2 regions of the Stenotrophomonas sp. FSL W7-1447 genome follow, and region 2 is predicted to be linked to the other one. Evidence: riboswitches for the same ligand, from Rfam matches in the RefSeq annotation. Region 2 holds a riboswitch; the other holds the start of a gene.
The links. Region 2 has a riboswitch for cobalamin ahead of NSQ78_RS01190 (epoxyqueuosine reductase QueH). Riboswitches for the same ligand answer to the same signal wherever they lie in the genome.
Positions count from the first base shown of each region.

Region 1 (4,191 bases), 290 kb from region 2:
TCTTCATGGTGCACTACCGCGAGTGCCTGCTGCGCAGCCCGCGCCTGTTCGATGGCGTGGCCGACGCACTGGCGCAGCTGCGCGCGCGCGACGTGCCACTGGCGATCTGCACCAACAAGCCCGAAGCACTGGTGCCGCCCCTGCTGCAGCACCTGGGCATTGGTGATGCGTTCGCGCTGGTACTGGGGGGCGATTCGCTGCCGCAGCGCAAGCCCAGTGGCGAACCGCTGCGGCACATCGCTGCGCATTTCGCGCTGCCGGTGGACGCCTGCCTGATGGTGGGAGATTCGTTGACCGACTACCGCGCCGCCGAAGAGGCCGGCATGCCGATCGCGCTGGTGCGCTACGGCTACCCGCGCGGCCTGGATCTGGCCAGCGCGGATGCGGTGGCAGTGATCGACGACCTGCGTGAGTTGCCGGGGTTGGCCGCAGGCCGGTAACCCAGCCAACGCAACAGGTAGTGCCGGCCGCTGGCCGGCAACCCAGGGCCAACGCAACGGGTAGTGCCGGCCGCTGGCCGGCAACCCCGAGGACTTCGCCGAAGGTCATGATGTTGCCGCCCGCTGGCCGGCACCACCATGACCGTCGCGGTCATTTCGGCTGGTAACGCACGCTCAGCTGGTATTCGCGACCGGGCTGGTTGAACCACGCCACTGTTTCATAGCGGCGGTCGAACACGTTGGCAGCGCGCGCCAGCAGCGACCACTCCGGCGTCAACGCGTACTCGGCGCGCAGGTCCAGCGTACCGTAGCCGCCCACCTTCACCGCATTCGAGGCGTCGTCATAGCGCTTGCCCGCACCCTGCACGGTCAGGCCGGCACGGAAGTCCCCGAAGCGGCGATCGATGTCCAGGCGCGCAGTCTGCTGTGCACGACGCGGCAGCCAGTTGTCGAACTGGCTGCTGCCGCGGGTGCGGTTGCGCGGGTCGGTGTAGCTCAGCTGCGCGTTGAGGTCGAAGCCGGCCAGCAGCATGCCACCGGTCAGTTCGGCGCCGCGGATGCGCGCCTTCTCCACCTGCTGCATCCTGAACGTCGACGCATCGTAGGTGATCAGGTCATCGATGCGGGTCTCGTACACATCCAGGCCCCAATGCCAGCCCTGGCCCTGCTGCGAAACCCCCAGGTTGGCACTCTTGGACTTCTCCGGCTTCAACGTCGGCACGCCGCTCCACGGGTCGTACAGGTCGCTGAAGGTCGGCGCCTTGAACGCGGTGCCGTAGCTGGCATTGACGCGCAGGCCGTGGCCCAGTTCCATCGCCCAGCCGACACTGCCGGTGGCATGGTTGCCGAACTGCTGGTTGTCGTCGTTGCGCGCACTGGCCTGCAGCTGGTGGCGACCGAAGCGGCCCTGGTACTGCACGAACACGCCGGTGTTGCGACGGCTGTCGACCAGATAGCCGGCACTGCTGCCATCCAGGTTGTCCTGGCTCCAGTCCACACCGGTGCTCAGCAGCTGGCCCTCGGCCAAGCCGATGTCACCCTGCAGCGAGGCGCTGTCGCGGTGGGTCTGCGCACTGCCATGCGCACCGAAGTCGCCGACGTTGTCCGACTCGTTGTCGCTGCGGCCGACATTGGCGGTCAATGCCAGGCGCTCGGACGGGGTGTAGCGCACCTTGCCGGCCAGCACCTGCTGACGGGTTTCCGAGTAGTTGTAGTAACCGTCGTAGTGGTTCCTGCCGTCGGCACGCAGTGCGCTGCCTTCCACGCTCCACTGGTCGTTGAAGGTGTAGCCGCCGCGCAGGCTCTTGGACAGGTTGCGGTAGCCGTCGCGGTCATGTTCGTCGGCAAAGCAACCGGTGAACAGCGTTGCCGAGCCGCGGCAGGCATCGATGCCATCGGAATGCTGGTAGGCGATGTCGGCGCCGAACCAGCCGCGCTCGGTACCGCCGCCGATGCCGCCGCTGGCCTCGCGCAGGCCGTTGCTGCCACCGCCGAGCTGGAAGTGCGGTGCGAAGTCGCCCGGGTTACGGCGGGTGAAGATCTGGATCACGCCGCCGATGGCGTCGGCACCGTACAGGCTGGACTGCGGGCCACGCACGATCTCCACGCGCTCGATCTGCGCCAGCGGCAGGTCCTGGTACATCGCCAGGCCGAGGTCGGCGCTGTTGATGCGCACGCCATCGACCAGCACCACGGTGTGGCCCGAGTTGGTGCCGCGCAGGAACAGCGAGCTCTGCTTGCCCAGCCCGCCGGCATTGGTCAGGTTGATGCCGGCGCGGCCGCGCAGCAGTTCCTGCAGTGAAGTGGCCTGGCTGGATTCGATCTGGGCGCGGTCGATCACCTGCGCCGGCGCAATGCTGTCCTGCAGGGCGATCGGGGTGCGGGTGGCGGTGACCAGGATCTGGTCGAGCGCGGTGGTGTCATCGGCGGCCTGGACCAGCGCGGGCAGGGCGGCCAGCACGGCCAGGGACAGCATTCGGGACTGCAGCTTCATGGGGAACTCCAGGTGCCACGCACGCCCGCGTGGCGAAGGGGAGGAGCCGCGAAGGCAGGCATGCGCCGACGCCGCAGCGCAGGCTGCGGTCATCCAGCGCCATGCCCACCGCATCGCGACCTGAGGCTTCCGGGCCGGTCTCCGGGCTTGCCGCCGGGTGGCCGGGGGGCCACCGTCCAGGCGCCTTCCCATGCACAGGGCACAGTGGCGTTGTTGCCTGGAACTGACGTGCTTACCGTTGCGGGGGCAGCGCCGGCATGGCGTGGAATCACGCGTCACCGGCTTCCCGTTTCAACCTGCCGGCCGTGGCCGCAGGTCACCTGGAAGTGCGCGCAGTCTACGGCATCGCAGGCGGCCCGTAGCGCCGCGCTTGCTCGACTGCCTTTGCCATGCCTTTAGAATGGCCTCTTGATCCCGTGGTGCCGTTGCCGATGTCCGCCTGTTTTCCGCTGTTCCCGCGTTGCCTGTACAGGACGCGCGCATGATCCTCGACCTGGTCCGCCATGCCGGCAACGGTCGCGATGAGTTCCTCGATGGCCGCAGCGATCCACCGCAGCTGGCCCGCCTGCCGCAGGAACTGGTCGATGCCTACGCCGCGCAGCCCTGGGAGCGGGTGATCAGTTCGCCGCGGCTGCGCTCGCTGCACACGGCGATGGCCCTGGCCACCCCGCGCGGGCTGGACGTGGAAGCAGACGAGGAATGGGAAGAGCTGGATTTCGGCGATTGGGACGGGCAGTCGCTGTTCGACCTGCCGGAGGATGCACTCGCTGCCTTCCACGCCGATCCGCATGCGTTCCCACCGCCGAACGGCGAAAGCTGGGGCCACTTCGAGCGGCGCATCGCGCGCGCGCTCGACCGCCTGCTGGACGAGGATGATCCGGTGCCGACGCTGGTGGTTAGCCATGGTGGCCCGCTGCGCATGGTGCTGTCGCAGGTCTGCGGCCTGCCGATGTCGCTGTGCTGGGCGCTGCGCATCGACCACGGCACGCGCCTGCGGGTATGGCTGGAACGTGGCGAAGCCGGGCTGGCAGGCGAGCTGCTGGAACTGCAGCAGCCGTAACCCCTCGCTAGTGCCGGCCGCTGGCCGCCAGCCCGAGGAACGTTGAAAGACCATGCAGTTGCCGGCCAGCGGCCGGCACTACCGGTGCTATCAATCCTCGTCCGCACCCTCGGCAACGCTGTCTTCAGCGTCATCGTCCGCATCGAAGCGCTGTTCGTGCACCGGGCCCGAGGCGGGGCCGGCCGCCTTCAGCGGATGCGCGGCGATGCGTGCTTCGTAATCCTGCACCAGCGCCTCACGCTGCGGCTCGCTGAGTTCCTGCCAGTGGCAGTCCAGCAACGCGCCTTCCAGCGAGTACAGCAGGTTCAGGCTGGGCTTGAAGCCGGCGCGCTTGACCTTGACGAAGGCGCCCACCGCACCGATCGCGACCAGATCCTCGCGGCTGCGCAGGCCGACCTGGCGCAGCCATGCCGCGCTCTTGGGGCCGATGTTGCGCAGCTTGGGTGCGCTCATCCCAGCGCCTCGACAAATACCCGGGCGATGGCTTCCAGGCCGGCCTGGTCATCGGCGTCGAAGCGGCCGATCTTCGGGCTGTCGATGTCGAACACGCCGATCAGTTCATCACCGCGCAGCAGCGGAACCACCAGTTCCGAGCGCGAGGCCGAATCGCAGGCGATGTGGCCGGGGAAGGCATCGACGTCGTCCACGCGCTGGGTCACGCGCTGGCTGGCGGCGGCACCGCACACGCCCTTGTCCAG
Region 1 is NZ_CP150199.1:580,626-584,816, forward strand. It holds gene gph (phosphoglycolate phosphatase) at 1-440, shown strand, start outside; gene btuB (TonB-dependent vitamin B12 receptor) at 592-2,433, opposite strand; cobalamin riboswitch at 2,548-2,772, opposite strand; gene NSQ78_RS02685 (histidine phosphatase family protein) at 2,915-3,493, shown strand; gene NSQ78_RS02690 (TfoX/Sxy family protein) at 3,584-3,946, opposite strand; gene NSQ78_RS02695 (GAF domain-containing protein) at 3,943-4,191, opposite strand, start outside.
Region 1: another riboswitch for cobalamin. It lies ahead of btuB (TonB-dependent vitamin B12 receptor); the one in region 2 lies ahead of NSQ78_RS01190 (epoxyqueuosine reductase QueH).

Region 2 (4,191 bases):
ACGGCTGCAACATCCTCGACGCCCAGCAGTTCGGCGACGAGGAAAGCGGCCGCTTCTTCCTGCGCGTGCATTTCGATCGCGATGCCGGCCTGCCGCTGGAGACCGTGCACGCCGCGATGGCCACGCTCGCCCAGGACTTCGGCATGGACTGGCAGCTGCACGATGGCCGCCGCCGCGCACGCCTGCTGGTGCTGGTCAGCAAACAGGGGCATTGCCTCAACGACCTGCTGTTCCGCGCCCACAGCGGCCAGCTGAAGGTCGACATCGCGGCGGTGGCGTCCAACCACGCCGACTTCGCGCCATTGGCCGCCTCCTACCAGGTGCCGTTCCACCACCTGCCGGTGACCGCCGATACGCGCGCGGTGCAGGAGCAGCAGATCATCGATCTGGTCGAGCGCGAGCGCATCGACCTGGTGGTGCTGGCGCGCTACATGCAGATCCTGTCACCCACGCTGTGCCGCGCGCTGGCCGGCCGTGCGATCAACATCCACCACAGCTTCCTGCCCAGCTTCAAGGGCGCGCAGCCCTACCACCAGGCACACGCGCGCGGGGTCAAGATCATCGGTGCCACCGCGCACTACGTCACCGAGGACCTGGACGAAGGCCCGATCATCGAACAGGACGTGGCCCGGGTGGACCACGCGATGGCGCCGCGCGAACTGGTACGGCTGGGCAGTGATACCGAATCGCTGGTGCTGGCGCGTGCCGTGCGCCGCCATGTGGAGCACCGCATCCTGCTCAACGGGCACCGCACGGTGGTGTTCCGGTAACGTGCTGCCCCTTCGTGGTCCGCCGGGCATGGCCCGGCGCTACCCACGGGTGTGACCCGGTAGTGGCCGCTGGTAGGCAACTGCAGGGATCCAGGCGTTGTACCAGCGGCCGGCACGACCGTTGTAGGTCAGGCGATCGCGATCCCCGCCTTGCCCAGCGCCTCGCGCACCATCGCGTCATTGGCTTCGGTCACCGGCCGGGTCAGGTCCCACAGGAACTTCACCCGGAAGCCGGACTTCACTGCGTCCTGCGCGCTCCACAGTACGCAGTAATCGCGGGCCAGGCCGCACACGTGCACTTCGCGGATGCGCCGCTCATGCAGCCAGCCGGCCAGGCCGGTGGCCGGGCGCTCGCCCTCGGGGCCGTGGTTCTCGCGGAAAGCGCTGTACGAATCCACCTGTTGGCGCGTGCCCTTGCGCAGGATCAGGTCGGCCGTGGTCCAGTCCACGCCCGGGTGCAGGGCGGCACCGGCGCTGCCCTGCACGCAGTGGTCGGGCCACAGGGTCTGCGGCTGCGCGTGCAGCAGGATGGTCTCGAACGGACGCTGGCCCGGGTGCTGGCTGGCGAACGAGGCATGGTCGGCCGGGTGCCAGTCCTGGGTCGCCACCACCGTGCGGTAGCGGCGCTGCGCCAACAGTCCGGCAATGGGGGCCACCAGCGCATCGCCCTGGTCGCAGGCCAGGGCGCCCCCGGGCATGAAGTCCGGCTGCAGGTCGATCACCAGCAGGGCGACATCGGCGGGCAGGGCGGTCATGGCAGTTCCGGTACAACAGAAGGGGCGACCAGCGTGGCCGCCCCATGCGCACACGTCAATCGCCCTGCGGCGTCCCAGCGGCCTGTCCGTAGTACAGCAGGCCGATCCTGATGCGCTCGCGGCCGTTCTCGCGGCGGTGGCGGTTGGCATCGCGCAGCGAGTACACGCAGCCGCAGTACTCCTGCTGGTAGAACTGCTCGCGCTTGCTGATCTCGATCATGCGGCTGGCACCGCCGCCCTTGCGCCAGTTGTAGTCCCAGTACTGCAGGCCTTCATAGCGCGAGGCGGCACGGATGCCGCAGTCGTTGATCTGCGCCATGTTCTTCCAGCGCGAGATGCCCAGCGACGAACTGATGGTGTCGTAGCCGTGTTCGTGCGCGTACAGCGCGGTGCGTTCGAAACGCATGTCGAAGCACATCGTGCAGCGGATGCCGCGCTGGGGTTCGTTCTCCATGCCGCGTGCGCGGCTGAACCAGTTGTCGGTGTCGTAGTCGCAATCGATGAACGGAATGCCGTGCTGCTCGGCGAAGCGGATGTTCTCCTGCTTGCGCAGCTCGTACTCCTTCACCGGGTGGATGTTCGGGTTGTAGAAGAAGATCGCGTAGTCGATCCCGGAGGCGGTGATCGCTTCCATCACTTCGCCGGAACAGGGCGCGCAGCATGAATGCAGCAGCAGGCGCTTGCCGTCGGCGGGCAGGGTCAGGGTGGGGCGTTGGAACTCGGTCATCGTCGGGTGCGTCAGGGCGTGGAAGCGGGCTGGCCGGATACCGTGAACAGGACGCGCGCGGCCACACCGCCTGCACGCGCAGGACGACGACGGCCCCGGCACCCTCCCCGCGGAGAGTCCAGGTCGAATCAGGGGACGGTCGTGTCCCCCGGCCGGGGCCGGTATTCGGGCTGATGGACACGGGCCGCAGCCCACCTACTCCCTGCCGCTTCCCAGGCGTGAGCCCAGTGCTGTTGGCAGGATTCGTTTCCATTCACCGCTGCGGGGCAGCTCCGGAATGGGCGCGCCAGGCGCCTTCACCGGATTCCCGTTTAAATCCCTGCCACCATCCAGACACGGCAGGGATACCTTCGGCGTGTGCAAGGTGGACCTGTTGGCCGCAGGGGTCAAGGCCCGGGGTCGGATCCCCGTTGACCCGCACCGGGCCCTGACCCCCGCAAACGCCTTCAGCATCCCGCCGCCGCCCGGGCCCGGATGTCGTCCAGCCGCTGGTCGTGCAGCAGGCGCCCGTTCTCCCACACGGTCACCATCGCGTCCTCGAAGCCGACCGGCAGGGTGTCGTCGCCGTTGGCCGGCAGTGGCACCGTATGCAGGCTGCCGTCACCCTGGCGGCGCAGCAGGCGCATGCGGCCACGCTTGCTGGTCTTGCCGGCATCGGTGACCGGATCCTTGTATACATCGACCCACTCACCGTCGACCCGTGCCGCCGAGCACTTCAGCGCGAACTTCTGCGTGTCGCGGTCCAGTCGCTGCAGCAGGGCGCCGCCCATGCCGAAGGCCACGTTGTCGGCCGCGTAACCGTCGCCCGTGATGCGCTGCAGGATGGCGCGGATCGTGTCGGGGTTGATGCCATCGCCCTGGATCACCCGGACGTGGTTGAGCACGCGATAGCCCTTGCCGTTGATCACGTGGCCGAATGCTTCATCCAGCCGGCGCAGGCTTTCGGCCACCACCTCCACCGGGTCGCCCGAGTCGGGCCGGATGACCAAGGTGGCGCCCGAGGCGATCACTGCATCGCGCAGGGTGGTACCCCAGTGCTCGCTGATCGCGCGGTAGATGTCATAGCTGTCCGACACGACCGCCACGATCGCACCGGGCTTGCCGAACTGGCGCAGCATGTTGCGGTAGGCGTCCACTTCACGCTCGCGGCCCCAGCTGGTGATGGTGCTGTGCTCGGCGGCGGGAATCGAATAGCCGGCCATCGGCGCGTGATAGTGCGCGCGGGCCAGGCACAGGGCCGATACGGTATCGGTGCCGAGGAAGTTGACCAGGTGCGCGGCACCGCCCAGCGCGGCCGATTCCAGGCTCGATACACCGCGCGCGCCGAAGTCGTGCAGCTTGAACGGCAGCTGCCCCTGCGGATCGTCGCTGGTCTGCTGCAGGAACGCGGCAATCGTCTGCCGTGCGTGCCAGCTGATGGTGGCCACGGTGACCGGATACCACACGCGCAGCAGCAGCGTTTCCAGGTACGACGGCACCCAGAACGCGGCCGGATCGGTCGACTCGATCGTCATCAGTGCCTGGTGGGTGGGCACCACGCAGCCCTCGGGCACGGCACGGATGCGTACCGGCAGGTGGCCGCCAAGCCGGTCGACGATATCGCGCCAGCCGGTCTCGTTGAACGGTTCGCCATGCGCGGCGAACACCGCAGCAGCGTCGTCGATGTCGTCGTGGGTGACCGGCCGTGCCAGCGCGTCCTTGAGGATCGCCTGCAGGCCGAAGAACACCGTGCGATCGTGCAGGCCGCCACGCGATTCGACGTAGAAGAACGTGGCATCGGTACCCGGGGGGTACTGCAGCCAATGGCTGGCCTTGTAGCTGTCGGTGTTGAGGAGAAGATTATCGAGGTAGTGCATGACGGAAGCTCCTTCGCGTCGGGTGGCACCGGCGGTCTATCCGCCGGTGGGGAGGCCGGGCCTGTCAGCCGCGGCCGAGGAAA
Region 2 is NZ_CP150199.1:286,376-290,566, forward strand. It holds gene purU (formyltetrahydrofolate deformylase) at 1-770, shown strand, start outside; gene pncA (bifunctional nicotinamidase/pyrazinamidase) at 899-1,525, opposite strand; gene NSQ78_RS01190 (epoxyqueuosine reductase QueH) at 1,581-2,252, opposite strand; cobalamin riboswitch at 2,391-2,619, opposite strand; gene NSQ78_RS01195 (nicotinate phosphoribosyltransferase) at 2,699-4,108, opposite strand; gene NSQ78_RS01200 (bifunctional nicotinamide-nucleotide adenylyltransferase/Nudix hydroxylase) at 4,173-4,191, opposite strand, start outside.